Regions from separate parts of the Bradyrhizobium xenonodulans genome, predicted to be linked through region 1. Evidence: predicted binding sites of a transcription regulator. Region 1 holds the regulator's gene; each other region holds the start of a gene.
What was found. Region 1 encodes PhoB, which activates phosphate uptake and scavenging genes when phosphate is short. Its sites were predicted from a motif close to TGTCATNNANCTGTCAT; they were not measured.
Positions count from the first base shown of each region.

Region 2: the regulator PhoB is predicted to act here: its motif matches at 6,225-6,241, upstream of phnF (phosphonate metabolism transcriptional regulator PhnF).
Region 3: the regulator PhoB is predicted to act here: its motif matches at 1,812-1,828, upstream of phnC (phosphonate ABC transporter ATP-binding protein).
Region 4: the regulator PhoB is predicted to act here: its motif matches at 4,377-4,393, upstream of I3J27_RS16760 (RNA degradosome polyphosphate kinase).

Region 1 is NZ_CP089391.1:7,937,569-7,945,320, forward strand. Features, by position in the region: gene I3J27_RS37530 (aspartate aminotransferase family protein) at 1-896, opposite strand, end outside; gene I3J27_RS37535 (GcrA family cell cycle regulator) at 1,351-1,863, shown strand; gene phoB (phosphate regulon transcriptional regulator PhoB) at 1,966-2,673, opposite strand; gene phoU (phosphate signaling complex protein PhoU) at 2,696-3,412, opposite strand; gene pstB (phosphate ABC transporter ATP-binding protein PstB) at 3,424-4,245, opposite strand; gene pstA (phosphate ABC transporter permease PstA) at 4,242-5,087, opposite strand; gene pstC (phosphate ABC transporter permease subunit PstC) at 5,092-6,081, opposite strand; gene pstS (phosphate ABC transporter substrate-binding protein PstS) at 6,243-7,256, opposite strand; gene I3J27_RS37570 (ATP-binding protein) at 7,401-7,752, opposite strand, start outside.
Region 2 is NZ_CP089391.1:7,762,670-7,770,421, forward strand. Features, by position in the region: gene phnN (phosphonate metabolism protein/1,5-bisphosphokinase (PRPP-forming) PhnN) at 1-415, opposite strand, end outside; gene I3J27_RS36660 (alpha-D-ribose 1-methylphosphonate 5-triphosphate diphosphatase) at 412-1,569, opposite strand; gene phnL (phosphonate C-P lyase system protein PhnL) at 1,581-2,279, opposite strand; gene phnK (phosphonate C-P lyase system protein PhnK) at 2,301-3,092, opposite strand; gene I3J27_RS36675 (alpha-D-ribose 1-methylphosphonate 5-phosphate C-P-lyase PhnJ) at 3,085-3,975, opposite strand; gene I3J27_RS36680 (carbon-phosphorus lyase complex subunit) at 3,972-5,075, opposite strand; gene phnH (phosphonate C-P lyase system protein PhnH) at 5,079-5,687, opposite strand; gene phnG (phosphonate C-P lyase system protein PhnG) at 5,692-6,156, opposite strand; gene phnF (phosphonate metabolism transcriptional regulator PhnF) at 6,276-7,004, shown strand; gene phnE (phosphonate ABC transporter, permease protein PhnE) at 7,134-7,752, opposite strand, start outside.
Region 3 is NZ_CP089391.1:7,771,715-7,779,466, forward strand. Features, by position in the region: gene phnD (phosphonate ABC transporter substrate-binding protein) at 1-839, opposite strand, end outside; gene phnC (phosphonate ABC transporter ATP-binding protein) at 903-1,712, opposite strand; gene I3J27_RS36720 (transferase hexapeptide repeat family protein) at 1,886-2,548, shown strand; gene I3J27_RS36725 (alpha-D-ribose 1-methylphosphonate 5-triphosphate diphosphatase) at 2,545-3,738, shown strand; gene I3J27_RS36730 (DUF1045 domain-containing protein) at 3,757-4,455, shown strand; gene I3J27_RS36735 (hypothetical protein) at 4,459-5,052, opposite strand; gene I3J27_RS36740 (selenium-binding protein SBP56-related protein) at 5,136-6,536, opposite strand; gene I3J27_RS36745 (dihydrodipicolinate synthase family protein) at 6,856-7,752, opposite strand, start outside.
Region 4 is NZ_CP089391.1:3,603,741-3,611,492, reverse strand. Features, by position in the region: gene I3J27_RS16790 (autotransporter outer membrane beta-barrel domain-containing protein) at 1-456, opposite strand, end outside; gene I3J27_RS16785 (cold-shock protein) at 836-1,042, shown strand; gene purN (phosphoribosylglycinamide formyltransferase) at 1,130-1,783, opposite strand; gene purM (phosphoribosylformylglycinamidine cyclo-ligase) at 1,783-2,856, opposite strand; gene I3J27_RS16770 (CDP-alcohol phosphatidyltransferase family protein) at 3,013-3,555, shown strand; gene I3J27_RS16765 (P-loop NTPase family protein) at 3,648-4,325, shown strand; gene I3J27_RS16760 (RNA degradosome polyphosphate kinase) at 4,467-6,659, shown strand; gene ppx (exopolyphosphatase) at 6,675-7,752, shown strand, end outside.

The DNA.
Region 1 (7,752 bases):
AAGCCGGGCTTGAGCATGACGTCGAGCAAGGCGTTCGCAGCGGAGATCGCCAGCGGGTTGCCGCCGAAGGTCGAGCCGTGCGAGCCCGGCCCCATGCCGGACGCCGCATCCGCGGTCGCCAGCACCGCGCCGATCGGGAAGCCGCCGCCGAGCGCCTTCGCCAGCGACATCACGTCGGGCTCGACGCCGAGACGGCGATGCGCAAAGAGGTCGCCGGTGCGGCCCATGCCGGTCTGCACCTCGTCGAACGCGAGCAGCAGGCCCTTCTCGTCACAGAGCTGGCGCAGCGCCTTGAGGAAGGCGGGCGTTGCCGAGCGCACACCGCCCTCGCCCTGGATCGGCTCGATCAGGATGCCGGCGGTCTGCGGACCGATCGCCTTCTTCACGGCCTCGATGTCGCCGTGCGGGATCTGGTCGAAGCCGTCCATCGGCGGACCGAAGCCTTCGAGATATTTTGCAGATCCCGTCGCGGCGAGCGTTGCCAGCGTGCGGCCGTGGAAGGCGCCTTCGAAGGTGATGATGCGATAGCGTTCCGGATGCCCCTTGGAGAAGTGATGATGGCGGACCAGCTTGATCACACCCTCCAGCGCCTCCGCCCCGGAATTGCAGAAGAACACGAAGTCCGCAAAGCTCTCGTTGCACAGACGCGCAGCAAGCTTCTCGCCGTCCGGGCTCTGGAACAGGTTCGACATGTGCCAGAGCTTGGTGGCCTGCTCCTGCAACGCCTTGACCAGCGCGGGATGGGCATGGCCGAGCGCGTTCACTGCGACGCCGGAGGTGAAATCGAGATAGCGATCGCCATTGGTCGCGATCAGCCAGCAGCCTTCGCCGCGCTCGAAACCGAGGTCGGACCTGGCGAAAACGGGGAGCAAATGCGGTGCTGCGCTGTTAGACATGACGGTCACTTGATGTTGCGGACGGCGTGAGCGTGCATTGCGCAACGCACCATCAACCGGCCCGGAAAACGAAACGTGCCGCCTTTTAAGGGCGGCACGCGGGAGCATCTTATGCTTGGCAAGACGGGTGTCAATGCCGGCCGGAAAGCCTCGCGAAACGCTGAATCCGTAGTCTTGCGGTGACGATTTTGCGGGATTTTGGCCACGGAACATGTGGAAGCGAGTCGGCGGACTCTTGCGCGTGAGTCACGCCATATTGTAGCGTTTGGCTTGTCAGATACGACATCTCGTGCGGAAGTTCTGATCTCTAAGTCCTCATGTACCGGCGTAAACGTTCGGGCGGCTCTCGGTGCCCGGCGAGCCTTAAGGGATTCTGGCGGCACGGGTTTTTCGAGGCTTAGGCATTCGCAGTGCAGCCCCAGGGTGGCTGGCGCGCGGCGAAGGAAAGGGTGCAATGACGGTTTTGACCTGGTCGGATGATCGCGTCGAGCAACTGAAGAAGCTCTGGGAGGCCGGATTGTCGGCCAGCCAGATCGCGGCAGAGCTCGGTAATGTCACCCGCAACGCCGTGATCGGCAAGGTGCACAGGCTCGGTCTGTCCGGCCGCGCCAAGAGCCCCTCGTCTGCTGCGCCCCGGCCGCGCAAGGCGCGTCCCGCGCAGCACATGATGCGGGTGAGCCGCCCGATCGCGCGCGGCAACACCGCGCTGGCGCAGGCCTTCGAGGTCGAGGTCGAGGCCGAACCTGTTACCTACGACAACGTGGTGCCGATGAGCCAGCGGCTGTCGCTGCTGGAATTGAACGAGGCGACCTGCCACTGGCCGGTCGGCGATCCCTCGAGCCCGGATTTCTTCTTCTGCGGCGGCAAGGCGCTGTCGGGCCTGCCCTATTGCGCCCAGCACTCGCGGGTTGCGTATCAGCCGGCCGCCGATCGCCGCCGCGCGGCACCGAAGCCGGGTCCGCGCTGATCACTGCACCAGACGACATCGTTCCGGCACAAACCAGGACGAGCGAGAAAAAGAAAAGCGCGCCACCCGGCGCGCTTTTTATTTGCCTGCTTGCAGCCGGCCTTACGTCTGCTCCGCCTTGGCAAACCGGTCGTCCAGCGCGTAACCGGCGCCGCGGACGGTGCGGATCGGGTCCTGCTCGCGGCCGAGATTGAGCAGCTTGCGCAGGCGGCCGATATGTACGTCGACGGTGCGCTCGTCGATGTAGATGTCGCGGCCCCAGACGCTGTCGAGCAGTTGCTCGCGCGAGAACACGCGGCCCGGATGCTCCAGGAAGAACTCCAGCAGGCGGTATTCGGTCGGGCCGAGATCGATCGGCCGGCCCGAGCGCGCCACGCGGCGCTTGTCGCGGTCGAGCTCGATGTCGCCGTAGGCCAGAACGGTGGCGAGCCGCTCGGGGCTTGCGCGCCGCAGCAGGCCCTTCACGCGCGCCAGCAGCTCAGGCACCGAGAACGGCTTGACGATGTAGTCGTCGGCGCCGGTCGCAAGTCCCCGCACCCGCTCGCTCTCCTCGCCGCGCGCGGTGAGCATGATGATCGGGAGCTGCTTGGTCTCGGGACGGGTGCGAAGCCGCCGGCACAGCTCGATGCCGGAGAGCCCCGGCAGCATCCAGTCGAGCACGATCAGATCGGGAATGTGCTCCTTGAGGCGGGTGTCGGCGTCGTCGCCGCGCATCACCGTCTCGACGTCATAGCCGTCGCCTTCGAGGTTGTAGCGGAGAAGCTCGGTGAGAGCTTCCTCGTCCTCAACCACCATAATGCGTGCGCCCATGGTGTCGTCGCTCCTTAAGTCTTCAAGTATTCGGGACCGTCGTGGCGAACGTCGTCATGTCGCCCTTCGGCCGCTTGTCGGTGATCGCCTGGCCCTCGATCATGTAGAACACGGTCTCGGCGATGTTGGTGGCGTGGTCGCCGATACGCTCGATGTTCTTGGCGCAGAACATCAGATGGATGCAGAACGAGATGTTGCGCGGATCCTCCATCATGTAGGTGAGGAGCTCGCGGAACAGCGAGGTGCAGATGGCGTCGACTTCCTCGTCGCCCTTCCACACCGCCATCGCCGCCGGCAGATCGTGCGCGGCATAGGCGTCCAGCACCGACTTGACCTGCTGCTGCACGAGGTCGGTCATGTGCTCGAGGCCGCGGAACAGCTTGAGCGGATGGAAATCGGTCTCCAGCGCCGCGACGCGCTTGCCCATGTTCTTGGCGAGGTCGCCGATGCGCTCGAGATCGGTCGCGACGCGCATGGCGCCGACGATTTCGCGCAAGTCCACCGCCATCGGCTGGCGGCGCGCGATGGTCAGCACGGCGCGCTCCTCGATCTTCTTCTGGAGCGCGTCGAGCTCGGCGTCGATGGCGACGACACGCTGGCCGAGCGCGACGTCGCGGCGGATCAGCGCGTCGACGGAATCGACGATCATGCGCTCGGCGATGCCGCCCATCTCCGCGACCAGGCGAGTGAGTTCCTGGAGGTCGGTGTCGAAGGCTTTTGCGGTATGTTCAGAACCCATGTCCCGTCTCCTCAGCCGAACCGGCCGGTGATGTAATCCTGCGTGCGCCGGTCGGTCGGCGACGTGAAGATCTTGCTGGTGTCGTCGAACTCGATCAGCTCGCCGAGATACATGAAGGCGGTCTTGTCGGAGACGCGGGCCGCCTGCTGCATGTTGTGGGTGACGATCGCGATCGTGTAGTTCTCGGACAGCTCCTGGATCAGCTCCTCGACCTTGGCGGTCGAGATCGGGTCGAGTGCCGAGCAGGGCTCGTCGAACAGGATCACTTCAGGCCGCACCGCGACGGTGCGGGCGATGCAGAGGCGCTGCTGCTGGCCGCCGGAGAGCGACAGGCCGGAGGCGTTGAGCTTGTCCTTGACCTCGTTCCACAGCGCGCCGCCGCGTAGCGCCTTCTCGACCCGGCCGTCCATCTCGGACTTGGAGATCTTTTCATAGAGGCGGATGCCGAAGGCGATGTTCTCGTAGATCGTCATCGGGAACGGCGTCGGCTTCTGGAACACCATGCCGACGCGGGCGCGCAGCAGATTGAGGTCCAGCCTGGGGTCGAGAATATTGGTCTGGTCGAGCATGAGCTGACCGGTGACGCGCTGGCCCGGATAGAGGTCGTACATCCGGTTGAAGATGCGCAGCAGGGTCGACTTGCCGCAGCCCGACGGGCCGATGAACGCCGTGACGCGGTTGGTGCCGAGCGCCAGGTTGATGTTCTTCAGCGCGTGGTGCTCGCCATAATAGAAGTTGAGGTTGCGCACCGTCACCTTGGCAGGCGCATCCGGCAGCACCGGCGCCTGCGGCAGTCCGCCGGACGCGCTCATCGATACGGAAAGATCGGTCATTTTGCGGTCCTTTCGGCGCCAAGGATGCGCGCGCCAATGTTCAGGGCAAGCACGGTGATCGTGATCAGCAGCGCGCCGCTCCAGGCGAGCTGCTTCCAATAGGCGTAGGGGCTCTGGACGAAGTTGTTGATGGTGACCGGCAGGTTCGCCATCGTCTTGTTCAGGCCGAGGCTGAAGAACTGGTTCGACAGCGCGGTGAAGAGCAGCGGCGCGGTCTCGCCGGCGACGCGGGCGGTGGCGAGCAGCACGCCGGTGATGAGACCCGATCGGGCAGCACGATAGGCGATGCGCTTGATCACCAGCGAGCGCGGCAGGCCGAGCGCGGACGCCGCCTCACGGAGCGCGTTCGGCACCAGCAGCAGCATGTCCTCGGTCGTGCGCAGCACCACCGGGATCACGATGACGGCGAGCGCCAGGCTGCCGGCGATCGCCGAGAAGCCGCGCATCGGCACCACCACCGCGCCGTAGATGAACAGGCCGATGATGATCGAGGGCGCCGACAGCAGGATGTCGTTGATGAAGCGGATCACCGAGGTCAGTTTGTCGTTGCGGCCGTACTCGGCGAGATAGGTGCCGGCGAACAGGCCGAGCGGCGCGCCGATGCCGACGCCGATCACGGTCATGATGATCGAACCGACGATCGCGTTGCGCAGACCGCCTTCGGTCGAGCCCGGAGGCGGCGTGTCCGCGGCGAAGAGCTCGAGGTTCAGGCCGGACAGGCCGTTGTAGAGCAGCGTGACCAGGATCAGCGCGAGCCAGGTGACGCCGAAGGCGGCGGCTGCGATGCAGAGCCCGCGGACCACGATGTCCTTGCGGCGGCGGCTTGAATAGATCGGGTTCATGGCTTTAGTTCCCCGCCTTCTTTTCCAGCCGCATCAGCATCAGCCGCGCGCCCGCCAGCACGAAGAACGTCAGCACGAACAGCAGCAGGCCGAGCAGGATCAGGCCGGACTGGTGCAGACCGTCGCTCTCGGCGAACTCGGACGCGATCGCCGCCGAGATCGTGGTGCCCGGGGCGAAGATCGATGAAGAGATCCGGAACGAGTTGCCGATGATGAAGGTCACCGCCATGGTCTCGCCGAGCGCGCGCCCCAGCGCCAGCATGACGCCGCCGATGATGCCGACGCGGGTGTAGGGGATCACCACGCTGCGGACGACTTCCCAGGTGGTGCAGCCGACGCCGTAGGCGGCTTCCTTCAGGACGGGCGGCACCGTCTTGAACACGTCGACCGAGATCGAGGTGATGAAGGGCAGCACCATGATCGCGAGGATCAGCGCGGCGTTGAACAGGCTGAGATAGGACGGGGGACCTGCGAAGATCGCGCCCAGCACGGGGACGCCGTCGAACACCCTGATCATGAAGGGCTGGAACGTGTTGGCCAGGAACGGGCCAAGCACGAAGAAGCCCCACATGCCGTAGATGATCGAGGGAATGCCGGCGAGCAGCTCGATCGCCATGCCGATCGGACGGCGCAGCCATTGCGGGCAGAGTTCGGTGAGGAAGATCGCAATGCCGAGACCGACCGGAATGGCGATCAGCATCGCGATGAAGGAGGTGACGAGCGTGCCGTACATCGGCCCGAGCGCGCCGAGCACGGGGGGATCTGCCGACGGCGCCCAGCGCTGCGTCCACAGGAAGGAGAGGCCGTATTCCTTCATCGCCGGGAAGGCCCCGACGATCAGCGAAATGATGATGCCGCCGAGGATCAGCAGCACCGAGATCGCGCTGAGCCGCGTGATCCAGTAAAACGTGATGTCACCGAGCTTGAACGCGCTCAACGCCTTGGCGCGATCATAAGGTCCGGCGGCATCAATTACATTGCTCTCGACAGCCATCTCAGCCACGCCGATCCCCTGTACCCGTTTTATATACGCTTGTTGCAGGTCTTATTTTATAGGTCTTGTTGTCGGTCTTGCGCTCCGGATGCGGCGCGATGCGCATCCGGAGCGGAGGTCTTGAGAGGAGATCCCGGCGCGAGGTCCGGGGCACGAGCGCCTTAGCTCTTGATCTCGGCAGCCCAGGTCTTCTCGATCAGGGTCACGACGCCCGCGGGCATCGGGATGTAGTCGAGTTCTTCAGCCGCCTTGCCGCCGTTCTTGAAGGCCCAGCGGAAGAACTTGATGGCTTCCTGCGAGGCCGCCTTGTCGGTGGCTTCCTTGTGCATGAGGATGAAGGTCGCCGCCGTGATCGGCCAGGACTTCTCGCCGGGCTGGTCGGTCAGGATGACGTAGTAGCCGGGAGCCTTGGCCCAGTCGGCGTTGGAGGCGGCCGCCTGGAAGGCTTCGACGGTCGGCTGCACCGGCTTGCCGGCCTTGTTGACGAGACCGGTGTAGGTCAGCTTGTTCTGCTTGGCATAGGCGTACTCGACATAGCCGATCGAGTTCTTGGTCTGGCCGATGTTGCCCGACACGCCTTCGTTGCCCTTGGCGCCGACGCCGACCGGCCACTCGACCGCGGTGCCCTCACCGACCTTGCTCTTCCAGTCCGCGCTGGCCTTGGCGAGGTAGTTGGTGAAGTTGAAAGTGGTGCCCGAACCGTCCGAACGGCGGACCACGGTGATGGCTTCCGAGGGCAGCTTCAGGTTCGGATTGAGCTTCTTGATCGCGGCGTCGTCCCACTTGGTGATCTTGCCGAGATAGATGCTGGCGAGGGTCTCGCCGTCGAACACCATCTCACCGGGCTTCACACCCTCGATGTTGACGACGGGAACGATGGCACCCATCACCATCGGCCATTGGACGAGGCCGTCCTTCTCGAGCTGCTCGGCCTTGAGCGGCGCGTCGCTGGCGCCGAAGGTCACGGTCTTGGCCTGGATCTGCTTGATGCCGCCGCCGGAACCGATCGACTGGTAGTTCAGACCGTTGCCGGTCTCCTTCTTGTAGGCGTCAGCCCACTTCGAATAGATCGGGAACGGGAAGGTCGCACCGGCACCCGTGATGTCGGCAGCAAAGGCCGCCGTCGCCGATGCGGCGACCAAGCCAGCAGCGACGATAGTTTTGAGGAAATTCATGCTGGTCTCCATACAGGGGAGCGAAGCGCCATCCGCGCCCGATCGCGCTCCCCGTCCCGCCCCTTTAGGAGCGGTCGGCTGTGCTTTTACGAAGGTTTCGTGACAGTCGGATGACACCATCAAGCGATTGAAATCGCTCGACTATCAGACCGAGACAGGAGTCCTGACCTGGGGAAAACAGGCGGTGAAGGTGGCGCCCTGCCTGGGCACGCTTTCGATCAAAAGCCGGCCGCGATGACGGTTAAGAATATGTTTCACCAGCGATAATCCGAGTCCGGTTCCGCCTTGAGAGCGGCTGTCGCCGACATCCACGCGGTAGAACCGCTCGGTCAGGCGCGGCAAATGTTCCGGCGCGATGCCGGGGCCGAAATCCCGGACCATGACCCGGATTTCCTGAGTTCCATCAGTGGCCACGGCCGGTGTCAGCGACACGATGACACGCCCGCCCGAGGCACCGTATTTGAGCGCGTTCTCGATCAAATTCTCGAACAGGCGG
Region 2 (7,752 bases), 170 kb from region 1:
CATCCGGCGGTGCCGTGATTGCGACCACGACGACGTTGGCATAGGCTTGGCGCAGCGCGCCGATCACGGTGCGCGAGACATTGGCGACGACCGCGCGCCCGGCCCGGATGTCGTCATTGATGTCCAGCGGCAAAGCATAGGAATGCCCGTGCGCCTCCCAATGCACGGCGAAATCGCCGTGCTCGCGCGCGCGGCGGAAGTCGTCGTGACTCATCGCCAGATTGTCCTCGTCGGCGGAGGATTCGCGGGTCACGACACGGCGCGGGAAGACGACATTGTGATCATCGATGCAGGCGGTTTGCGCGAGCCGCAACAACGTGTCCTTGCCGGCGCCGCTGGGACCGACCACGAGCACGAGCCGCCCGGGTCCGATCCGGCCAGCTTCGTCCTGTGCCATGGTCGCGGTCTCGCTCATGCGACGCGGCTTCCCTCACGCCAGACGCTGCGGACGACGGGAACGCTGCCGGCAATGTGGACACGGATCAAATCGGCGCGCTTGCCGATTGCGACCTCGCCGCGGTCGGTGAGGCCGACCGCCTCGGCCGGCGCCTTGGTCACGGTGCGAACCGCCGCGGGGAGGCTGATGGCGGGAACATGCTCGGGCAGTTGCAGCGCGGCCATCAGCAGGCTCGACGGGATGTAATCCGACGACAGGATGTCGAGCAGGCCTTCGCGGGCGAGATCGACCGCGGCGATGTTGCCGGAGTGCGAGCCGCCGCGCACGACGTTCGGCGCGCCCATCAGGATGTCGATGCCGGCCTGGTGCAGGCCGCGCGCGGCCTCCAGCGTGGTCGGGAATTCCGCCACCGAGACGCGATCGCGCACGGCGTCCGCGACGTTCTCCTCGGTGGTGTCGTCGTGGCTGGCGAGCGGAATTTTGTACTCATGCGCGAGCGACACGATCTCGCGCATGTTGGCCGCAGCATAGAGCCTCTGATATTCGAAGCGCTTGGCGAACAGCTCGTCGAGCTCGACATCGGTCTTGCCGCCGCCCTTGCCGCGGTAATAGTCGCGCAGCTTGACCTCGTCGCGGAACTGGCGCTGGCCCGGCGTGTGATCCATCAGCGACATCAGCTTGACGTCGGGCCGGTCGATCAGCTCCCTGGCCTCCTCGACCACGCTCGGCATCGGGATTTCGCAGCGCAGATGCAGGAAGTGATCGGCGCGCAGCAGGTCGGCCTCGCGCGCGGTCGTGATCGCGGCGGCGAGCACGCCGGCGCGGCCGTCGACTTCCTCGGCGCCGTCCTCGCGCCAGACCCGGAGCGAATCGAACACGGTGGTGATGCCCGACGTTGCGAGCTGGCCGTCATAGGAGATCACGGCTGCGACCGGATTCCAGAACACTTTTGGCCGCGGCACGTAATGCGCTTCGAGATGATCGGTGTGGAGCTCGATCAGGCCGGGCATGATCAGGTCGCCGCCGGCATCCTCTGCGCCCGCAGGCGCCCTGCCCTCGCCGATCTCGGCGATGCGTCCATCGGCAAGAGCGAGCCAGCCCTGCTCGATCACCCGGTCCGCCAGCACGATCCTGGCGTTGGCGATCAATGATTCCTTCGGCTTGGCGTTCATTTCAATTTCCTTCAGGCCGCGGCGGCAAAGCTGGTGACGTCGACGATACGGTCGGCAATCAAATGGCGGATTTCGTCGTCATGGACAATGGCGACCATGGCGACGCCCTGGCGCTTCTTTTCAGCGACCAGCTCGACCACCACCGCGCGGTTGGCGGCATCGAGCGAAGCGGTCGGCTCGTCCAGCAGCAGGATCGGCAGGTCCGAGATGAAGCCGCGCGCAATGTTGACGCGCTGCTGCTCGCCGCCGGAGAAGGTCGCGGGCGGAAGCTGCCAGAGCCTTTGGGGGATATTGAGGCGGTGCAGCAGCTCGCCTGCGCGGACTTGCGCATCGGCGCGTGCCATGCCGTTGACAATCAGCGGCTCGGCGACGACGTCGATGGTCGCAACGCGCGGCACCGCGCGCAGAAACTGGCTGACATAGCCGATGGTCGCGCGGCGGATGTTGAGGACCTGCCGCGGCTCGGCGGCGGCGAGATCGACCACTGCGCCGCGATGGCGGATGCCGATGCGGCCGGAGTCGCAGCGGTAATTGCCGAAGATCATCTTCAGGATCGACGATTTGCCGGCGCCTGATGGCCCCGACAGCACGACGCACTCGCCGGGATTGACGTGGAAGGTCACGCCGCTGACGACAGGCAGCTCGATGCCACCCTGCAGATGCATCGTAAAAGTCTTTTTCGCGTCGGCAATTTCGATCATGGCGGTCATTGGCTGGCTCATGTTGTAAGCTTATGGCGGCAGGATCGAGGAGACGAGGAGCTGGGTATAGGGCTCGCGGGGATCGTCGAGCACCTGGTCGGTGAGACCGGTCTCGATGACACGGCCGCCCTTCATCACCATCACCCGGTGCGACAACAGCCGCGCGACCGCGAGATCGTGGGTGACGATGATGACGGCGAGATGCAGCTCGGCGACGAGGCTGCGCACGAGGTCGAGCAGGCGCGCCTGCACGGAGACGTCGAGGCCGCCGGTCGGCTCGTCCATGAACACCAGCCGCGGCTCGGTGACGAGGTTGCGGGCGATCTGGAGGCGCTGGCGCATGCCGCCGGAATAGGTCCGCGGCGCATCATCGATGCGCGCGATGTCGATCTCGACGCGGGTCAGCCAGTCGGAGGCGCTGTCGCGGATGCGGCCATAGTGATTCCAGCCCACCGCCATCAAGCGCTCGCCGACATTGGCGCCGGCCGACACCGCCATGCGCAGGCCCTGCGCGGGATCCTGGTGCACATAGCCCCAATCGGTGCGGAACAGGAAGCGCCGCTCGGCTTCGCCGAGCGTGGTGAGATCGCGGGTGATTCCGTCGCGCATCCGATAGGAGACTTGGCCGGCGCTCGGCGCGAGCTGGCCCGACAGCATTTGCAGCAGCGTCGACTTTCCCGAGCCCGATTCGCCGACGATCGCCAGCACTTCGCCGGGATAGAGCGCGAACGACACGTCGCGGCACGCGGCGATGCGGCCATAGGACTTGCTGAGGGAATTTGCGACCAGCAGCGGCTGATCGTTTTCGAGAGCATCAGCCATGGGAGCCCGCCTTCTCCTTGTATGGCGCGGCGCTAAGGCTGCCGTGATGGCCGGCGGCCTGACGACCCTCGCAATAATCCGTGTCCGAGCAGACGAACATGCGCCCGCCCTGGTCGTCGGTGACGATCTCGTCGAGATAGGAATTCTCGGCGGCGCACAGCGCGCAGGGCGCGTTGAAGCGGTACGGCTCGAAGGGATGATCCTCGAAATCGAGCGACACCACCTGCGTGTAGGGCGGGATCGCGTAGATCCGCTTCTCGCGGCCGGCGCCGAACAGCTGCAGCGCCGAGGAATTGTCCATCTTGGGATTGTCGAATTTCGGCGTCGGCGACGGGTCCATCACGTAGCGCGCGTTGACCTTCACCGGATAGGCGTAGGCCGTCGCGATGTGGCCGAAGCGGGCAATGTCTTCATAGAGCTTCACATGCATCAGGCCGTATTCGGCGAGCGCATGCATGCGCCGCGTCTCGGTCTCGCGCGGCTCGAGGAAGCGCAGGGGTTCCGGGATCGGCACCTGATAGACCAGAACCTGGTTTGCGTGCAGCGACGTCTCGGGGATACGGTGGCGGGTCTGGATCACGGTCGCGTCTTCGGTCGCCGTCGTCGTGGCAACGCCCGCGGTCTTGGCGAAGAACTTTCGGATCGAGATCGCATTGGTGGTGTCGTCCGATCCCTGGTCGATCACCTTCAGCACGTCGTCGGGGCCGAGGATCGCGGCGGTGACCTGCACGCCACCGGTGCCCCAGCCATAGGGCATCGGCATCTCGCGGCTGGCGAACGGCACCTGATAGCCGGGGATCGCGATCGCCTTCAGGATGGCGCGGCGAATCATCCGCTTGGTCTGCTCGTCGAGATAGGCGAAATTGTAGGCGGGCGCGTTCATTCCGCGGCCTCCTTCATGGCATCGGGCGCATTGGCCTCGGCAAATTCCTTGCGCAGCTTGCGGAGCAGGCCGAGCTCGGACTGGAAGTCGACATAGTGCGGCAGCTTCAGATGCTCGACGAAGCCGGTCGCCTGGACGTTGTCCGAATGCGACATCACGAATTCTTCATCTTGCGCGGGGGCCACGGCCTCTTCACCGAGCTCGCGGGCGCGCAGCGCGCGGTCGACCAGCGCCATCGACATGGTTTTGCGCTCGCTCTGGCCGAAGGCGAGGCCATAGCCGCGGGTGAAGCACGGCGCTTCCGTCGCAGAACCCTTGAACTGGTTGACCATCTGGCATTCGGTCAGCTCGATCGAACCGAGCGGCACGGCGAAGCCGACGTCTTCGGCGAAAAACTCGACCTCGACCTCGCCGAAGCGGATCTCGCCGACGAAGGGGTGGTTGCGGCCATAGCCGCGTTGGGTGGAATAGCCCATCGCCAGCAGGAAGCCCTCGTCGCCGCGCGCGAGATTTTGCAGGCGCAGGTCGCGATCAGCCGGAAAGTTCAGCGGTTCGCGGGTGAGATCGCCGACGCTGGCGCCGTCCTCGGCTTGCGGCGAGGATTCGATCAGCCCGTCGCGGCCGAGAATATCGGTGACACGCGGCGTCGGCGCGGTCGATGCATCGGACGTCGCGGGCACCTCAGGCACGAAGCCTTCGGCCAGCGAAGGATCGAGCAGGCGATGCGCGTAGTCGAAGGTCGGCCCGAGGATCTGGCCGCCGGGAATATCCTTGAAGGTCGCGGACACCCGCCGCAGCACGCGCATCGCGCCGGTGTTGACAGGCTCGCTCGCGCCGAAGCGGGGCAGCGTGGCGCGGAAGGCGCGGACCAGGAAGATCGCCTCGATCAGATCGCCGCGCGCCTGCTTGATCGCCAGCGCCGCGAGCTCGCGGTCGTAGAGCGAGCCTTCGCTCATGACGCGGTCCACCGCGAGGCCGAGCTGCTCCGAGATCTGGTCGAGCGTGACCTCGGGAACGGTCTGGTCGCCGCGCCGCGCATGGGCGAGCAGGCGATGGGCGTTCTCGATGGCGCGTTCGCCGCCTTTGACTGCGACATACATGCTTCAGCTTTCCTTGCTCACGACGCGCGTGGTGCGGGGGATCGCGACCACGGCGTCATCGGCGACCAGCACCACGTCGATGCCGCGCGGAAACAGCGCCTCGTTCATGCGCAGACGCTCGAACAGGTCGAGAGGCTTGACCGAGGCCTGGAGCATTGCGACGCCGTCGATGCCGGGGCCGCGCAGCTCGAAGCTGCGCCCTGAATCAAGGCTCTCGATCTGAATGATCACCGTGGTCGAACGATCCGGATATTCGTTGGTGCCGAGCGCGAAGCGCTCGAGCGTCGGCAACAGGACGCCATCGCTGATCAGCGCGAAGCTCGCGATCGAGGAGTCCTGCACGACCGGCGCGCCGGTGTGGAACTTGAGCCATTTCACGACGTCGGGGCTTTCGGCCATCCGTGCGTCGAGCCACAGCGGCGTGTCGTGGTCGAACAGCGTCAGCGCGATCGCAGCGGTGCCGCGCATCATCAATCCGGGCGCTCCCGCCATCGGCACGATGCGCTGGACCGAGCCCGGTCGCGCCATCGCGTCCATGACCGAACGAAAGGTCGATTGCGCCGACAACACCTTGTCGGCGAACCCCGGCGGCAATTCCGCAATCGTGGTCATGATCTCACCCCTCACCGCGCACCATGGTGTAGAAATCAACCTTCGTCGCAGCGGTCTCGGCCGCCGCCTGCTTGCGCTTGACCATAAGCTGCTCCCGTAACGGCGCGATCACGTCGCGCTCCACGGCCGTTTCAAAATCCCGCGACTGCGCCAGCGCGTCGCACAATGCGATCAGCCGCGCCTTCTCGCCATCGCGCCCCAGCGCATAGCCGAAGCCGACCTCGCCGCTGGCGAGCCGCACCGCGGCGCGCGACACCGTCGCTTCGCCGAGATTGAACGGCGCGCCGTCGCCGCCGACCCGGCCGCGCAGCATGACGAGGCCGTTTTCCGGCGCGCGCAGATCCTGATGGGCCGGGAGAGCGAGAGCGCGGAGGCGAGCGGCGATCTCGCCCGCCTCCGCGTGCGCCAGCACGGCCATCGCGGCCTGGCGCTGGGCTTGCTGGTTGTTGTGCTGGGTCACCAAATCCACCGAGCTTGTGACAGAACTTGCCGAATCCAAGTTGTCTATGATACTAGACAACTTGATACGCAAGCGCCATGACTGTTTCGTGACAAAGGCGTGATTTCTGGGCTAGGCTGACCGGCGATATGAGCATGCAAGACACTGCATCGTCGGGCGTCGCGCTGTGGCGCCTCGTTGCCGACGGCATCGAGCGCGGCATCGCCGACGGCCGCTTTGCGGCCGGCGACAAATTGCCGGGTGAGGTGGAGATCGCCGAAACCTATCGGGTGAACCGCCACACCGTGCGGCGCGCGCTGGCAGCGCTTGCCGAGCGCGGCCTCGTGCGCGCCGAGCGCGGCAGCGGAACCTATGTCGAGGCGCAGAAGCTCGCCTATCCCTTGCGCTCGCGCACGCGCTTCTCCGAGATCGTCGGCGCCGACGGCCGCGAGCCGCAGGGCCGGCTGATCGAAGCGTCCGACGACGTCGCGACCCGCGAACTGGCGCGGGAACTGGGATTGAGGACCGGCGCGCCGCTGGTGCGGATCGAGGCGATCCGCCTCGCCGACCGCACGCCGATCTGCGTTTCCACCACTTGGCTGTCAGCGGAACTATTTCCTGGCGCGGGCGAGGTGTTCGCGGCGACGCGATCGATGACGAAAATGCTCGAACATTACGGCGTGCGCGACTATCGCCGCGGCGCGACCCGGATCACCGCCGGGATCGTGGACGCGACGGATGCCGCACGGCTGGATCTTCCGCTGGGACGACCGATCCTGGTGGTCGATGCGACCGACCACGGTCTCGACGGCAAGCCGCTGGTGACGAAGCATTCGCGGTTTGCGGCGGAGCGGGTGGAGTTTTTGGTGGAGCCGTGAGGGCGCTCTCTCCGCGATACCGGGCTCGTAGGGTGGGCAAAGCGAAGCGTGCCCACGACTTTGATCATGTCGGAGAAATTCGTGGGCACGGCGCTGACGCGCCTTTGCCCACCCTACGGGCACCTTTGATCAGGCCACCGCCCTGCGCCCAATAATCGCGAAGCGCAGCTTGCCCGAGATGAAATCGATCGCGGCGACGGCGACCAGGATCATCAGGATCAGGAACGACACCTTCTGCCATTCTAGCACGCGGATCTGCTCGGCGAGCTGGAGGCCGATGCCGCCAGCGCCGACGATGCCGATGATGGTGGCCGAGCGCGTGTTGGATTCGATGAAATAGAGCACCTGGCCCGCGATCACGGGCAGAACCTGCGGCAAGAGTCCGAAGCGGATCTCGTGCAGCGGGCTGCCGCCGGAGGCGCGGATGCCTTCGACCTGCTTCTGGTCGGCGCCCTCGATCGCCTCGGAGAACAGTTTGCCGAACGCGCCGAAATCCGACACGGCGATGGCGAGCACGCCGGCGAACGGGCCGAGCCCGACCACGTTGATCCACACCAAAGCCCAGATCAGCGTATCGACGCCGCGGATCGAATCGAGAAAACGTCGCACGGGAAAGCGCAGGATCTGCGAGGGGATGACGTTGCGCGCAGCCAGCAGGCTGACCGGCAGCGCGAACACCGCCGCCAGCGTGGTGCCGAGCAGCGCGATCGACAGCGTCTCACCCAGCGCCTTCAGATAGATCGGCAGC
Region 3 (7,752 bases), 170 kb from region 1:
TGGCCATCCTGGAGGCGATCGAAGGCCACCTTGTCCTTGGCCGGCGCATCGAAGAACGCCTTGGTGATCGCCGCCTTGGCGTCGTCCGGCAGGTCGGAGTTATAGGCATAGGGGCCGTTGATGATCGCCGCCGACTTGTGGATGATGCGGAAATCGTCCTTCTTCATCGGCGAGCCGTCGGCGTTCTTCAGCATGCCCTTGGTCAGCATCTGCGCCAACGTCGAATCGTCGTCGCTGGTCCACTGGTTGGCGGCGACGTCGACCGTGCCCTGCGCCAGCGCCAGCATCGCGTTCTCGTGGCTGCCGGTGAACACGACCTTGCCGAAATAGCCGTCAGCGTCGGCGATGCCCATCTTGTCGAGCTCGAAGCGCGGCACGTTGTTGCCGGAGGTCGAGTTCGGATCGACGAGGCCGAGGTTCTTGCCCTTGAGCTGGTCGATGCTCTTGTAGGCGCTGTTCGCCTTGACGAAGAACACGGAGTAATAGCCGGTCGAGCCGTCGGCGTTGATGTCGTTGGCAAAGGCATCGGTCTTGACGCCGGTCAGGCGGGCGCGCGCGAACGAGGCCGAGCCGTAGCTCGCGATGTGGATATTGCCGGCGCGCTGGCCTTCGATGACGGCGGCGTAGTCGTTGGCGATGCGCAGCGTGACCTTCACGCCCAATTCCTTGGAGAGATAGCTCATGAACGGCGCCCAGCGCTCGGTGACGCCGGAGGCGTTCTCGGCCGGAACAACTGCGAAGGTCAGCTCGGGATATTTGACTTTCCAGTCTTCGGCGGAAGCGGAGGCGGTGAAGGCAAGCGCGGCAGCGCCGGCGAGAACTAATCTGCGAGTGATCATGGTACCCTCTTCATTGGTTGGGGTCGGTTGACGCAAAACTTGCAACAAAACAGGTGGCGCGGCTTAGGCCGCCGCGGCCGTTCCAAGTGCCGGCACGCCCTCGGGCGCCGGGACCGGCATGCCGCCCATGACATCGGTGGCTTCGAGATCGTAAAGCTCGCGCGCGACGTGATCGGTCAGCGCGGCCGGCGCGCCGTCGAACACCACACGACCCTGCGCCATGCCGATCAGGCGGTCGCAATAGCTGCGGGCCAGATCGAGCGAATGCAGATTGCAGAGCACGGTGATGCCGAAATGCTTGTTGATGCGCAGCAGCGCATCCATGACGATCTTGGTGTTGCGCGGGTCGAGCGAGGCGATCGGCTCGTCGGCGAGGATGATGTCGGGCTGCTGCACCAGCGCGCGGGCGATCGCGACACGCTGCTGCTGGCCGCCGGAGAGCTGGTCGGCGCGCTGGGCGGCGAGCGAGGCGATGTCGAACTGCTCGAGCGCGGACATCGCCAGCGCCTTGTCGTGCTCGGGCCAGGTCTGCGTCAGCGAGCGCCAGGCCGGCATCGTCGCGAGCCGCCCCATCAGGACGTTGGTGAGAACGTCGAGCCGGCCGACCAGGTTGAACTGCTGGAAGATCATCGCCGAGCGCGCGCGCCACTGACGTAATTCCTTGCCGCGCAGCGCCGTGACGTCGAGGCCGTCGAACAGGATGCGGCCCTGCGTCGGCGTCGCCAGGCGATTGATCATGCGCAGCATGGTCGACTTGCCGGCGCCGGAGCGCCCGATCACACCGACGAAGCCGCCGGGGGAGACTTGAAACGAAGCGTCGTCCACCGCGGCTTTTGCGCCGAAGCGGCACGTCAGACCTTCAACCACCAGCATGCAGGACTCCAGAGTAGCTGGAGCCAACCGCTAACGCCGGCGCTTGACACTTGTGTGACACGTGCATTGCGGTGCGGCGATCCAACACACGCCATCCCCTGTCATCGCGGCGTCATGACATCGTCATCAAGCCGCTCGAAGAGAAGCGCTCGCCCCCGCGTTTCGGATGCAACATGGCCGCCAAGCTCCTTTCGGTCCAGCCGACCATCGATCCCACGGCGAAGCTCCATGAGACCAGGCTCGGCGCCTATACCGAGGTCGGCGCGCGCACCATCCTGCACGAAGTGGCCATGGGCGATTACTCCTATGTCGTGAACGATTCCCAGATCACCTACACCACCATCGGAAAGTTCTGCTCGATCGCAGCCATGACGCGGATCAATCCGGGCAATCATCCGATGCACCGCGCGACGCAGGCGCATTTCACTTATCGTTCGAGCACCTACTTCGAAGGTGAGAGCGACGACGCCGAGTTCTTCGACTGGCGCCGCCAGCATCATGTCCATATCGGCCATGACGTCTGGATCGGCCATGGCGCCATCGTGCTGCCGGGCCGTAACATCGGCACCGGCGCAGTGATCGCGGCCGGCGCCATCATCACCAAGGACGTGCCGGCCTACACCATCGTCGCCGGCAATCCGGCGCGCATCGTGCGGCGGCGGTTCTCGGAGGAGATCGCCGGCCGGCTCGCACGCCTCGCCTGGTGGGACTGGGATCACGACAAATTGCGTGCAGCGCTGCCCGATTTCCGCCGGCTCGGGATTGAAGATTTCCTCGCGACATATGAAGCACGGACAAATTCCTCCCGCAGCAGCAAGAAAAGCGCCATCGCGTGACAGACATTTTCCTTGAAGGCGGTCGGGCTCTGATCGGCGCCGAGCTCGTCGAGACCTCGATCAGCGTCTCCGGAATGGACATAGCGCAGGTCGATGCCTCCCGCGGCCGCGCGCGCCTTGCGATCGACGCACGCAACCTGCTGGTGCTGCCCGGCATCGTCGATCTGCACGGCGATGCCTTCGAGCGCCAGATGATGCCGCGCGCCGGCGTCGACTTCCCGATCGACGTCGCGCTCGCCGACAGCGACCGCCAGGCGATCAGCAACGGCATCACCACTGTATTCCACGCCACGACCTGCTCGTGGGAGCCGGGCCTGCGCAGCACAACCAACGCGCGCGGCCTGATGGAGGCGATCGAGCGGCAGCGCCCGCAATTCGCCGCCGACACCCGCTTCCATTTGCGCCACGAGACCTACAATCTCGACGCCGAGCAAGAGATGAGCCAGTGGCTCACTGAGGGCCGCGTCGACCTGTTCGCCTTCAACGACCACATGGACGGGGTCGTTGCCGACATCTCCAATCCGCGCAAGCGCAACCGCATGGTGGAGCGCACCGGGCTGTCGAGCGAGGATTTCGACCGGCTGGTCGAACGCGTCGTATCCCGCGCTGCGGATGTGCCGGCTTCCGTTTCGCGGCTGGCTGCTGCCGCCCGCGCCGCCGAGGTGCGGATGCTCTCGCATGACGATGCGACGCCGGCGATGCGCGGGGAGTATCGCGCCATGGGCGCGCTGATCGCGGAGTTTCCGATCAACGAGGAGACGGCGCAGGCGGCGGCAAGCCACGGCGATGCCATCGTCTATGGCGCGCCGAACGTCGTGCGCGGCGGCAGCCACACCGGCTGGACCAGGGCTTCCGACATGATCGCCAAGGGGCTCTGCTCGGTGCTGGCGTCGGACTATTATTATCCGGCGCAGCTTCTCGCTGCGTTTCGCCTCGCCGCCGATGGCGTGGTGCCGCTGACGAAGGCCTGGGATCTGGTCTCCGGGGGGCCGGCACGCGCGACCGGCCTGACTGATCGCGGCGTGCTCGCCGAAGGATACCGCGCCGACATCCTGCTGGTCGATGACACCGTGAAGCTGCGGCCGCGGCTGATCGCCGTGATATCCGGCGGCAAGCTCGTGCATCTCACCGATGCGGCACGGCTGCTCGCAGCGGCGGCGACGCCGCGCGAGGCTGTCGTCGCGGCATAAATTGGTTATGCTGAGGTGATGACAGGTTTTCCCCGCTACGCGATCTATTTTGCCGCAGGCAGTGACAGCGCCCTCACCCGTTTCGGCGCTGAGCTGCTCGGCTACGATGCCTATACGGGCGACGAGGTTTCGTTTCCGCATGAGGCACTGCATGTCGCGCCGGACTGGCGCGACATCACCGCCGATCCCCGCAAATACGGCTTTCACGGCACGCTGAAGGCGCCGATGACGCTGGCGTCCGGCAAGACTGAGACCGAGCTCGCCGCGGTCTGCGCGGCATTCGCCGGCAAGGCGCGGCCGATCCCGGTGGTCCGGCCGGTCGTCGATTCCATCAGCGGCTTCATCGCCGTCATTCCGGCCGAGCCCGTCGGTGCGCTGCAAGAATTCGCCGCCGAGTGCGTTCGCGAATTCGACTCTTTTCGTCCAGACCTGACGGCCGAGGACCGTGCGCGGCGCAAGCCCGACAAGCTGAGCGAACGGCAGCGCGATTATCTTGACCGCTGGGGCTATCCCTACGTGATGGAAGAATTCCGCTTCCACATGACGCTGACGGGGCGGCTGGATGCGGAACGGCGCGGGCCGATTCTGGAGATGCTGAGGGCGCGGTTTGCGGCGTTGCAGCTCGATGCGCTGGCGATCGATCGGCTCGCGCTGTTCAAGCAGGACGATGCGACGGCAAGATTCCGCATCATCGGCGAGTGGGCCTTGGCGCAGTAGATATCAGCGCCAGCTCGCGAGATTGAAGGCGAGCGCCACCGCGCCGACCAGAACGAGGCTGGTTGCCCAGACCGCATCCAGATTGAACCAGCTTCGCGAGACGAACTTCAAGCCCAGATAGCGGTAGACCAGCCACGCCAGACATCCGCCGGCGCTGACCATGGCGGTCACGTGCACCAGGGACACCAGCACCGCCGTCCCGAAGCTTGCCTTCATCAGCGCGCCCGCCGCCTCATGGCCAGCATCGAGCTGGAGGGCCTGACAGAGCCCGAGGTAGATCGGCACGAGCATCAAGGCGGCGCCGTGAGCAATGGCGACGGCAAACGACCAGAGTGCCAATTGCGTTGGCGGAATTCGTGTTAGCGCGCGGGGATGGCGCCGCGCGATCAACCGATAGACGCCGAAGCCGATGACGAGAAGGCTCGCGACGAGCTGGATCGAACGCTGCCACTCGGCCAGCACGAGCAGGAACGCGAATGGCAACAGTACGAGAAGTGTTGCCAGGAGATGTCCGGCCGCCAGGGCCCACAACGCACGAAAGAGCGCGCGCGGACTCTTGTCCATGAGCCCGGCCGAAACGGCGAGCGGCCATCCCATTCCTGGATTGACCCCGTGGTAGAGACCGCTCGCAACAAGTGCGAGCCACAGCCAGCCAAGCGCCGGGCTCGCATGCCCCCAATCTAGACCGACGGGTAGCAAAAGGAGTCCGTCGAACAATCGCCGCCCTCCAGCCTGATCTGGTGCGCACGATACCCGTCGGGGAAGCTGACGAAATAGTCCTTGTCGAGCTCGAGGCCGCCGTTGTGACCGACATTGGCCATGACCTCCACGCCAGGAACCCCATCGGGATAGAACTGGTCGTCCCAGGTGGAATAGAGCGAATTGGTCCAGTACACGCGCTTGCCGTCGCGGCTGATCTCGACCATCTGCGGACCTGCCGCAAAGGCCTTGCCGTTCGGATGCGGCGTGCGGCGCGCGATGCCGCCGATATGAACCGAGCCTGCAAGCTTCGGCTTGCGCGGATCACTGACGTCGTATTGGCGCATTTCACCCGTGCCCCAGCACGAGACATAGAGAAACCGGTCGTCCATCGACAGGTCGATGTCGGTCACCAGCGGCGGCACGGCGCCAAATCCCTGCAGCAGCGGCGGGAGCTTCTCCTTATCCGCGGGTTCGGGCGGGATCGTCGCCGTCTTCTCGGCATGGAATTTCCCGCCTTCGCGCCACCAGGTCCAGATCGATGCTTCGAGGTTGGTGGTGTCGACCACGACGCCGACGAAGCCGTATTCGCGAACCGGATCGTGCGCGGGCCGCACCTCCAGCGCCATCTGATGATTGGCGCCGAGGTCGATGGTCTGCACGTTGCGCCGGGCGCGGAGATCCCAGAAGTGGAGGCAATGGCCATATTTGTTCGACAGCAGATCCTCCGGGACGATCCCGTTCTCGAACTGCGGCGGCAACGCCCATTCGCTCGTCACCATGTAGTCGCGCGGCAGGTTCCACCAGAAATCATAGTGCCGCGTCTGCGGACCGCGGTCGATCTCCCATCGTCCAAGGACCTCGAACGTCTCGCAATCCATGATGAAGACGCCTGGAGGTCCGTCGGTGCCGTCCTTGCCGCCGCCACCCAGCGTGCTCACATAAATGCCGTCCGGCCCGCAATGGATGGTGTGCGGCCGCGAGTAGCCGGTCTTCTTGAAGACTTCCTCGGGCTCGATGATCTTGTGGATCCTGGCTTGGGTCGGATCGGGCTTGGTATCGATGATGTAGATCCGCGACGAGCGCAGCCCGGGGATGATGAGATAGCGCCGCTCGATGAACGCGTGTCCGGCGAGCGGAGACAAGGCGGAGGAGCAGGCATTCCAGCCGAAATGATGAAACTCATCGCCCTTGTTGGGCATCGTCACGGTGTGGACGATCTGGCTGTAGGTCGGCGATCCGGGCTTGACGTCGATAACCGCGAGAGCATCCGGCTTCGAGAAATCCGGACTGAGCAACAACGTGTAGGCAAAGTTCTCCGCAGGTGCTTCCATCGCGAGCCTGGGCGATGCGTGAAAGGTGGGATCCGGCCTCATCGTCATGGCACTGCCTCCCTGTTCTGTCGGTTCGCGCCAACCTGACTCGGGATAACGGCATAATGAAGTTGTTACGCGATGGTTCGAGATGCTCCGCAGGGCCTGGTTGGCCGGCGTACAATATGTCATCGCCGGGCTGCGGGAAACCGCCCAAGCCGCGCTAATTCGACGCCTTCAGCCGAAATGGGCAGACCCGTCATTGCGTGCCAACGGGTCCGCGCGATGCGCGGCCCGATGACAGGCTTCGCGAAGCAATCCAGATTTCTTGCACGGAAACAGTCTGGATTGCTTCGTCTGTCCGCCCTCGCAATGGCGGCGGAGAGAGTTACTTGCCCCACCGCAGCGCCAGCGCGTCGCGCTCCTTGGCGAGCTCCAGCAATCCCGCGCGCGTCGCCGGATGCAGCGGCTGCAGGGGATGCCGCACGGCGTCCGACTTGATCACGCCGCCGGCCTGCATCATGGCCTTGCAGGCGATCAGGCCGCATTGACGGTTCTCGTAATTGATCAGCGGCAGCCAGCGCTCATAGGCGGCCTTCGCCTCCTCGCGCTTGCCTGCAAAATAGGGATCGATGATCTGGCGGATGCCGTCGGGATAGCCGCCGCCGGTCATGGCGCCGGTGGCGCCGGCGTCGAGATCGGCGAGCAGCGTGATCGCCTCCTCGCCATCCCAGGGACCCTCGATGTCCTTGCCGCCCGCCTCGATCAGGCTGCGCAGCTTCGACGCCGCGCCCGGCACCTCGATCTTGAAATAGCGGATGTTGGAGAACTCGCGCGCCAGCCGCGCCAGCAGCTCGACCGACAGCGGCGTGCCGGCGACCGGCGCGTCCTGGATCATGATCGGAATATTGATCGCGCCCGACAGTACCTTGAAGAATTCGACGATGCCCTTCTCGGGCACGCGGAAGGTCGCGCCGTGGTAGGGCGGCATCACCATCACCATCGCGGCGCCCGCCGCCTCGGCCTGCTGGCTGCGCGCGGCGCAGACGGCGGAGCTGAAATGCGTGGTGGTGACGATGACGGGCACCCGTCCCGCGACATGCTCCAGCACCGCGTGCATCACGCTTTCGCGCTCGGCATCGGTGAGCACGAACTGCTCGGAGAAATTGGCGAGGATGCAGAGGCCGCTCGAGCCGGCATCGATCATGAAATCGATGCAGCGGCGCTGCCCGTCGAGATCGAGCTCGCCACGCTCGTCGAAGATGGTGGGAGCGACCGGGAACAC
Region 4 (7,752 bases), 3.9 Mb from region 1:
GCCGAAGCCGGCGACGCCGCCAAAGGTCTTGCGCTTGTCGCCGACGAAGTCGCCTTGCGCATCGGTCCGCACCGAGATGCCGTAGCCCTCGAACCAGGTGCGATAGCGCGGATCTTCCGTGCTCGCCGACGCACCGCCGCCGCCGGGGTTGGTGCGGAATGCCCGGTTGACGCCGCCGGAGGCCTGGTTGCCGAGACGTTCCAGGAAATTCGAGCCGAGATTGAGCGCGCTGTTGCCGGCCGATTGGTCGTAATTGGTCGAGGACGGTGTCGGGACCGGAGTCGGCGATGGTGTGGGCGTCGGGGTTGGGGTTGGCGTTGGGCTCTGCGCCAGGCCTGGTGTCGCCGACATCATCACCACGAGCGCAAACGCCATCGCGATCGCGGTCGCGATCCGGCGGACGCGGTCCAGCCCGACCGTCTGCCGTGTGCCGGAGGGCTGCGAGGTGCAGCACATGACGATGAATCCCGAAGCCAAGCGGCACCGCGCAAAAATGCAACACGATCTGCGGCGCGTGCGGCGATTTGTGCTGAACTGCCACGGAGGGTCAACCGGTTGGCGCGCCCTGGCCGAGCCTATTGCGCCCGATTGTGGTTCCGCTGCCACAGGTCGCAAATAGCAAGCGGCGACACCCGGCCCGACCTTGAAATCGGCGCGCGGCTTGCTATCGCGCGATTTTCATGTTGCAATATCGGACACAATCGGAATTGGCTGCTCGACTGTGCGTTTCGCGACATTGAGACCTAAGACTCGAACAGACTTCGGAAGCCCGTTTGTGGCGTGGCACGCGAAAAAGCGGCCGCGTCTTTTTCTTATCTAGTGGAGGAGATGAGCGATGCCGCAAAAGGGCACCGTCAAATGGTTCAACCCGACCAAGGGCTATGGGTTCATCAAGCCGAACGGCAGCGACAAGGACGTGTTCGTCCACATCTCAGCCGTCGAGCGTGCCGGACTTTCCACCCTCAACGAGAATCAGGTGGTTGAATACGACCTCGTGGAGAACCGCGGCAAGGCATCCGCGGAGAACCTCAAGGTCTCCTGATTTCTCTCAAAGCTTCGCGCGAGAGATCATGACGTTGCCCCCGGCTCTGCCGGGGGATTTTGTTTGGAGCGGCAGAACGCGACCGCTTCAGCGTACCACCGGCGCGACCAGAAAATTCTCCGACGCCGCGCTTCCGTCCGTCTTGCACACATCGCCCTCGATCTGGACCTTGCCGGTCGCGAGCAGACGAAGCGCTTCCGGATAGATGCGGTGCTCGACTTCGAGGATGCGCTCCGACAGCGTATCCCCGGTATCGTGGTCGCCGACGGGAACCGCGCCTTGCATGACGATCGGGCCGGCATCGGTTTCCGGGATCACGAAGTGGACTGTCGCGCCAGACAGCTTGACGCCGGCGCGCAAGGCCTGGCCGTGCGGGTCGAGGCCGGGGAACGACGGCAGCAGCGACGGATGGATATTGAGCATCCGCCCGTACCAGGCCCTGGTGAACTCCGCCGTGAACAGGCGCATGAAGCCGCCGAGACAGATCAGCTCGATGCCGTGCTGGTCGAGGGCTGCTTGCAGCAGCTTTTCGAAGCCCGCGCGATCCTTGCCGAACGGCTTGCTCTCGATCACCAGCGTTGTCACGCCGGCCGCCTTGGCGCGCTCGAGTCCGAGCGCATCGGCCTTGTTCGAGACGACGAGCGAAATCTCCGCCGGAAAATCCGCCGCGCTTGCTGCCTTGATCAGCGCGGACATGTTGGAACCGCGGCCGGAGATCAGGATGGCGACGCGTCGCTTCATCACAGCGCCAGGTCGAGATGGCCGTTATAGACGACGCGATGCTCGCCCTCGGCCGGGATCACGGTGCCGAGCTGCGCCACGGTCTCGCCGGCATCGGTGAAGACCTGCACGACCCGATCGACCTTGTCGGGCTCCACGATCGCGATCATGCCGATGCCGCAGTTGAAGGTGCGCAGCATTTCGAGTTCGGCAATGCCGGCCTGGGCCGCCAGCCATTTGAACACCGGCAGCACCGGCAGGCGCGCCAGATCGATGCCGACGCCGAGATGGCTCGGCAGCACGCGCGGAATGTTGTCGGTGAAACCGCCGCCGGTGATGTGGGCGAGCCCCTTGACCGCGCCGGTCTCGCGGATCGCGCGTAGGCAGGATTTGACGTAGAGCCGGGTCGGCGTCAGCAGCGCGCCGCCGAGCGTCATCACTGGAGAAAACGGCGCCGGCGCCTCGAAGCCGAGACCGGACTGCTCGACGATCTTGCGCACCAGCGAGAAGCCGTTGGAATGCACGCCCGATGAGGCAAGGCCGATCACGGCATCGCCCGCGGCGATATCCTTGCGCGGCAACAGCGTACCGCGCTCGGCGGCACCGACGGCAAAGCCGCCGAGATCGTAGTCGCCATCCTTGTAGAGGCCGGGCATCTCGGCGGTCTCGCCGCCGATCAGGGCACAGCCGGATTCGCGGCAGCCTTCGGCGATACCCGCGACGATCGAGGCGGTCGCCTCCGGATCGAGCTTGCCGCAGGCGAAATAGTCCAGGAAGAACAGCGGCTCGGCGCCCTGCACCACGAGATCATTGACGCTCATGGCGACGAGGTCGATGCCGATCCCGCCATGAAGGCCGGTTTCGATCGCGATCTTGACCTTGGTGCCGACGCCGTCGGTGGCGGCGACCAGGACGGGGTCCTTGAATCCGGCCGCCTTGAGGTCGAACAGGCCGCCGAATCCGCCGATCTCGGCGTCGGCGCCGGGCCGTGCGGTGGCACGCACCATCGGCTTGATCAGATCGACCAAGCGGTTGCCCGCGTCGATATCGACGCCTGAATCGGCGTAAGTGAGGCCGTTTTTGCGGTCGGTCATGCCCGATTTCCAGTGGGTTTGCGGCTGGTTACGTCGAATTCCGGGGACGCGCAATGGCTCGCATGGCGCCCCTCCGTATACTATGTAGAGATATCAACCGGTTCAGCCTCAAAGGGGGCCGGATTCGAGGTCAGATTGGGTGCCGGGAAGCGCCGCGTGAGTATTCCGAACATCATTACCCTGGGCCGCATCCTGCTGGTCCCGATCATCGTCTGGGCCATCGTGTCGAGCCAAATGGAGGTGGCGTTCGCCGTCTTCCTCATTGCCGGCATCAGCGACGCCGTCGACGGCTTCCTGGCCAAGCGCTTCAACATGACGAGCGAGCTGGGCGCCCTGCTCGATCCGCTCGCCGACAAGGCGCTGCTGGTCTCGATCTATCTGGCGCTCGGCATCTGGGGCGACATCCCGCGCTGGATCGTGATCCTGGTGGTGTCGCGCGACATCATGATCGTCACGGCGGTGATCGTGTCCTGGCTGTTTGACAAGCCGGTCGAGATGAAGCCCTCGAAAGTGTCGAAGCTCAACACCGCGGCCCAGGTGGCCTATGCGGCGCTAGTGCTGGCCTCCCTCGCCTTCGGCTTCAAGCCCGGGCCCTATGATATGATCCTGATGGGCCTCGTCACGGTCTTCACGCTCTCTTCGGTGTCGCTCTATCTCGTCGAGTGGCTGCGGCACATGAGCACGATCGAGGCCAAATGAGCTAGATGCGGCCCCGTAAAAGGCCAACTCCCGCTCGATTAAGTCGAATCTCTTCAAACGAAGCCGGCATGCCGGCACGGAGCAAAGCAAGCGTGGCAGGCCGCGTTCCCCCCCGACAATTGGCGTTCTCGCTTCCGCATGCGGAGAGCCTCAGCCGGGACAATTTCCTCGAAGGTCCCGCCAACGAAGCCGGTCTTGCCCTCATCGACGCATGGCCGGAATGGCCGAACCGGATCATGTGGCTGGCCGGCCCCGAAGGCAGCGGCAAGAGCCATCTTGCCGCGATCTGGGCCGAAGATGCCGGCGCCCGCTCGGCCGCGGCCAACGGGCTGACCGCCGACGCCGTGCCGGGCGCGCTCGCCACCGGCGCGCTGGTGGTCGAGGATCTCAAGGCCAAAGAGTTCGACGAGCGGGCCCTGTTCCACCTGATGAACCTCGCCCGCGAGGACGGCGCCTATGTCCTCTTCACCGGCCGCGAGGTGCCGGCATCGCTCGAGATCGAGCTGCGCGACCTGCGCTCGCGCCTGCGCGCCGTGCCTGTCATCTCGCTGCTGCCACCCGACGACCAGCTCTTCCGCGGCCTGATCGTCAAATTCTGCGCTGATCGCCAGCTCGCCGTGGACGAGAGCGTGGTCAGCTACCTCGCCACCCGCCTGGAGCGGTCCTCGGCCGCCGCCCGGCAGGCCGTCGAACTGCTCGACAGCGAGGCCCTGCGCCTCGGCCGCCCTGTCACGAGGGCGCTGGCCGCTGAGCTGCTACGGGACGCCTGACCAGCCGCCCGCCTCCAAGCCGCTTGACGCGGCATGGCAGCGGAACATCAATGTCATCGAAACGTCATCGGACTAACACATGCTCCCGCCGATTTTGCGCATAAGTCGCAAATTGGGGCGAACTGGATGGACCGACTTCTCATGGACTCCGCGCAAGCTGTTGAAACAAAAGAAAAAGTCACGGAAGCCGAGGGACTGCCGGCGATTGCCTCGAGCCCCGAGCGATTCATCAATCGCGAGCTGTCCTGGCTGCATTTCAACCGCCGCGTCCTGGAGGAATCGGTCAATCTCAACCATCCCGTGCTGGAGCGGGTGCGATTCCTGTCGATTTCGGCGAATAATCTCGACGAGTTCTTCATGGTCCGCGTCGCCGGCATCAAGGCCCAGGTGCGCGAGGGGATTGCCGAACGCGCCCCCGATGGCCTGACGCCGTCCGAGCAGCTCGCCTTGATCAACCGCACCGTCTCGCGGCTTGCCAGCGATCAGCAGGCGATCTGGGCCGACCTGCGCGGGACGCTGGCCGGTGTCGGCATCGCGCTGGTCGAAGGCAAGGACGTCACCAAGGCTGAGCGAACCTGGATCGAGGACTACTTCCTCCACAACGTGTTCCCGCTGCTGACGCCGCTCGCGATCGACCCAGCCCACCCCTTCCCGTTCATTCCGAGCCTCGGCTTCACCATCGCGCTCCAGCTGACGCGCGAGGCCGACGGCAAGCAGATGAACGCGCTGATCCGCATGCCCGGCAAGATCGACCGCTTCATCCGGCTGCCGACCGAGGGCAAGGTCGTCCGGCTGATCTCGCTGGAGCAGGCGACCGGCCTGTTCATCAACCGCCTGTTCCCCGGCTACAATCTTCAGGGCCAGGGCGCCTTCCGCATCATCCGCGACTCCGAGCTCGAAATCGAGGAAGAGGCCGAAGACCTCGTCCGCCTGTTCGAGACCGCGCTGAAGCGCCGCCGCCGCGGATCGGTGATCCGGCTCGAAATCGACGCCAAGATGCCGGAGGAGCTGCGCAGCTTCGTGCAGCACGCGCTCTCGGCCGCCGACGACGAGGTGTTCCTCGTGGACGGCGTGCTGGCCATGAACGAGCTCTCGCAGCTCACCCGCCTCGACCGGCCCGACCTCGAATTCACCCCCTACGTGCCGCGCCATCCGGAGCGCGTGCGCGAACATGGCGGCGACATCTTTGCTGCGATCCGGCAGAAGGATCTCGTCGTCCATCACCCTTACGAATCCTTCGACGTGGTGGTGCAGTTCCTCCAGCAAGCCACGCGCGACCCCGATGTCGTCGCGATCAAGCAGACGCTCTACCGCACCTCCAACAATTCGCCGATCGTCCGCGCGCTCGCGGAAGCCGCCGAGGCCGGCAAATCCGTCACCGCGCTGATCGAGCTGAAGGCGCGCTTCGACGAGGAAGCCAACATCCGCTGGGCGCGCGACCTCGAACGCGCCGGCGTGCAGGTCGTCTACGGCTTCCTCGAGCTGAAGACGCACGCCAAGCTCTCGATGGTGGTGCGCCGTGAGGGCGGCAGCCTCACGACCTACGTCCATACCGGCACCGGCAATTATCACCCGGTGACCGCGCGCATCTATACCGACCTCTCGTACTTCACCTCGGATCCGACCATCGGCCGCGACGCCGCGCGCGTGTTCAACTTCATCACCGGCTATGCCGCGCCGAGCGATCTGGAAAAGATGGCGGTGTCGCCGCTGACCTTGCGCAAGCGCATCATCGAGCACATCCAGGGCGAGACCGCGCATGCGCGGCACGGCCGTCCCGGTGCGGTCTGGATGAAGATGAATGCGCTGGTCGACCCCGACATCATCGACGCGCTCTATGAGGCCTCGCAGGCCGGCGTGCAGGTCGAGCTCGTGGTGCGCGGCATCTGCTGCCTGCGGCCCGGCATTCCCGGCCTGTCGGAGAACATCCGCGTCAAGTCGATCATCGGGCGCTTCCTGGAACATGGCCGAATCTATTGCTTCGGCATGGGTCAGGGCCTGCCGAGCACGAAAGCGGCTGTGTATATCTCGTCGGCCGACATGATGCCGCGCAACCTCGACCGCCGCGTCGAGGTGCTGTGTCCGCTGCAAAATCCCACGGTGCATCAGCAGGTTCTCGAACAGATCATGGTCGCGAATCTGAAGGACAATGAGCAGAGCTGGCAGTTATTGCCGGACGGGTCTTCAACGCGTATGAAGACCGCGAAGGGCGAGGAGCCTTTCAACGTGCACAACTACTTCATGACAAATCCGAGTCTGTCTGGCCGTGGAAAGTCGCTCAAGGAATCCTCGCCGCGCCGCCTCACGCGCCGTAATGAACGTCATCAATCCTGATCCGGGATCTGCGACGTGAAGCGGCCGCGCAAGCGCGGCACGAGCGTCGCGGTCATCGACATCGGCTCCAACTCGGTCCGTCTCGTCGTCTACGAGGGACTGACGCGGAGCCTCATCCCGATCTTCAACGAGAAGACGCTGTGCGGCCTCGGGCGCGAGGTGCAGAGCACGGGTCTGCTCGCCCCTGATGCCGTCGACAAGGCGCTGACCTCGCTGAGGCGCTTTCGCGCGCTGTGCCGGGTGATGCAGGTCGGACGCGTGTTCGCGATCGCGACCGCGGCCTGCCGCGACGCCTCCAACGGCCCCGACTTCATCGCCAAGGCCGAGCGCATCTGCGCCGTGAAGATCGAGATCCTGTCGGGCCCGCGCGAGGCGCGGCTGTCGGCGCTCGGCGTCATCTCTGGCATCCATCATCCCGACGGCATCGTCGGCGATCTCGGCGGCGGCTCGCTCGAGCTGATCGACGTGCGCCGGAACGCCGTGCGCAGCGGCGTGACGCTGCCGCTCGGCGGCCTCGCGCTCCAGGACCTCGCGCACAAATCGCTCAAGCGCGCCGACCGGATCGTGCGGGAGGAGATCGACGAGGTCGAGCTGCTCATCGCGGGCCGCGGCCGCACCTTTTACGCGGTCGGCGGCACCTGGCGCGCGCTCGCACGCATCCACATCATCCAGAGCGGCTATCCGCTCCAGGTGATGCACGGCTATTCGATTTCGGCCGCCGAGGCGCTCGACTTCTCGCGCCGTCTGCGCCGCCTCGCGGCCAGCAACACGCTCGCCGACATCGAGGTCGTCGCCGATGCGCGGCGCCCGCTCCTCACCTATGCGGCGCTGGTGCTCGAGCACATCATCCGCGTCGCAAAGCCCAAGACCATCGTGTTCTCGACCTTCGGCGTGCGCGAGGGCCTGCTGCACGAAAAGCTGCCGGAGTCCGAGCGCAACAAGGACGGACTGATCTGCGCGGCCGAAGAGCTGAACCAGCTGCTGTCGCGCTCGGCCAAGCACGCCCGCGAGCTGATTGCCTGGACCGACCGTCTCGCGCGCGTGGTCAAGCTGCGCGAGACCGACGAGGATCGCCGCCTGCGTCACACCGCGT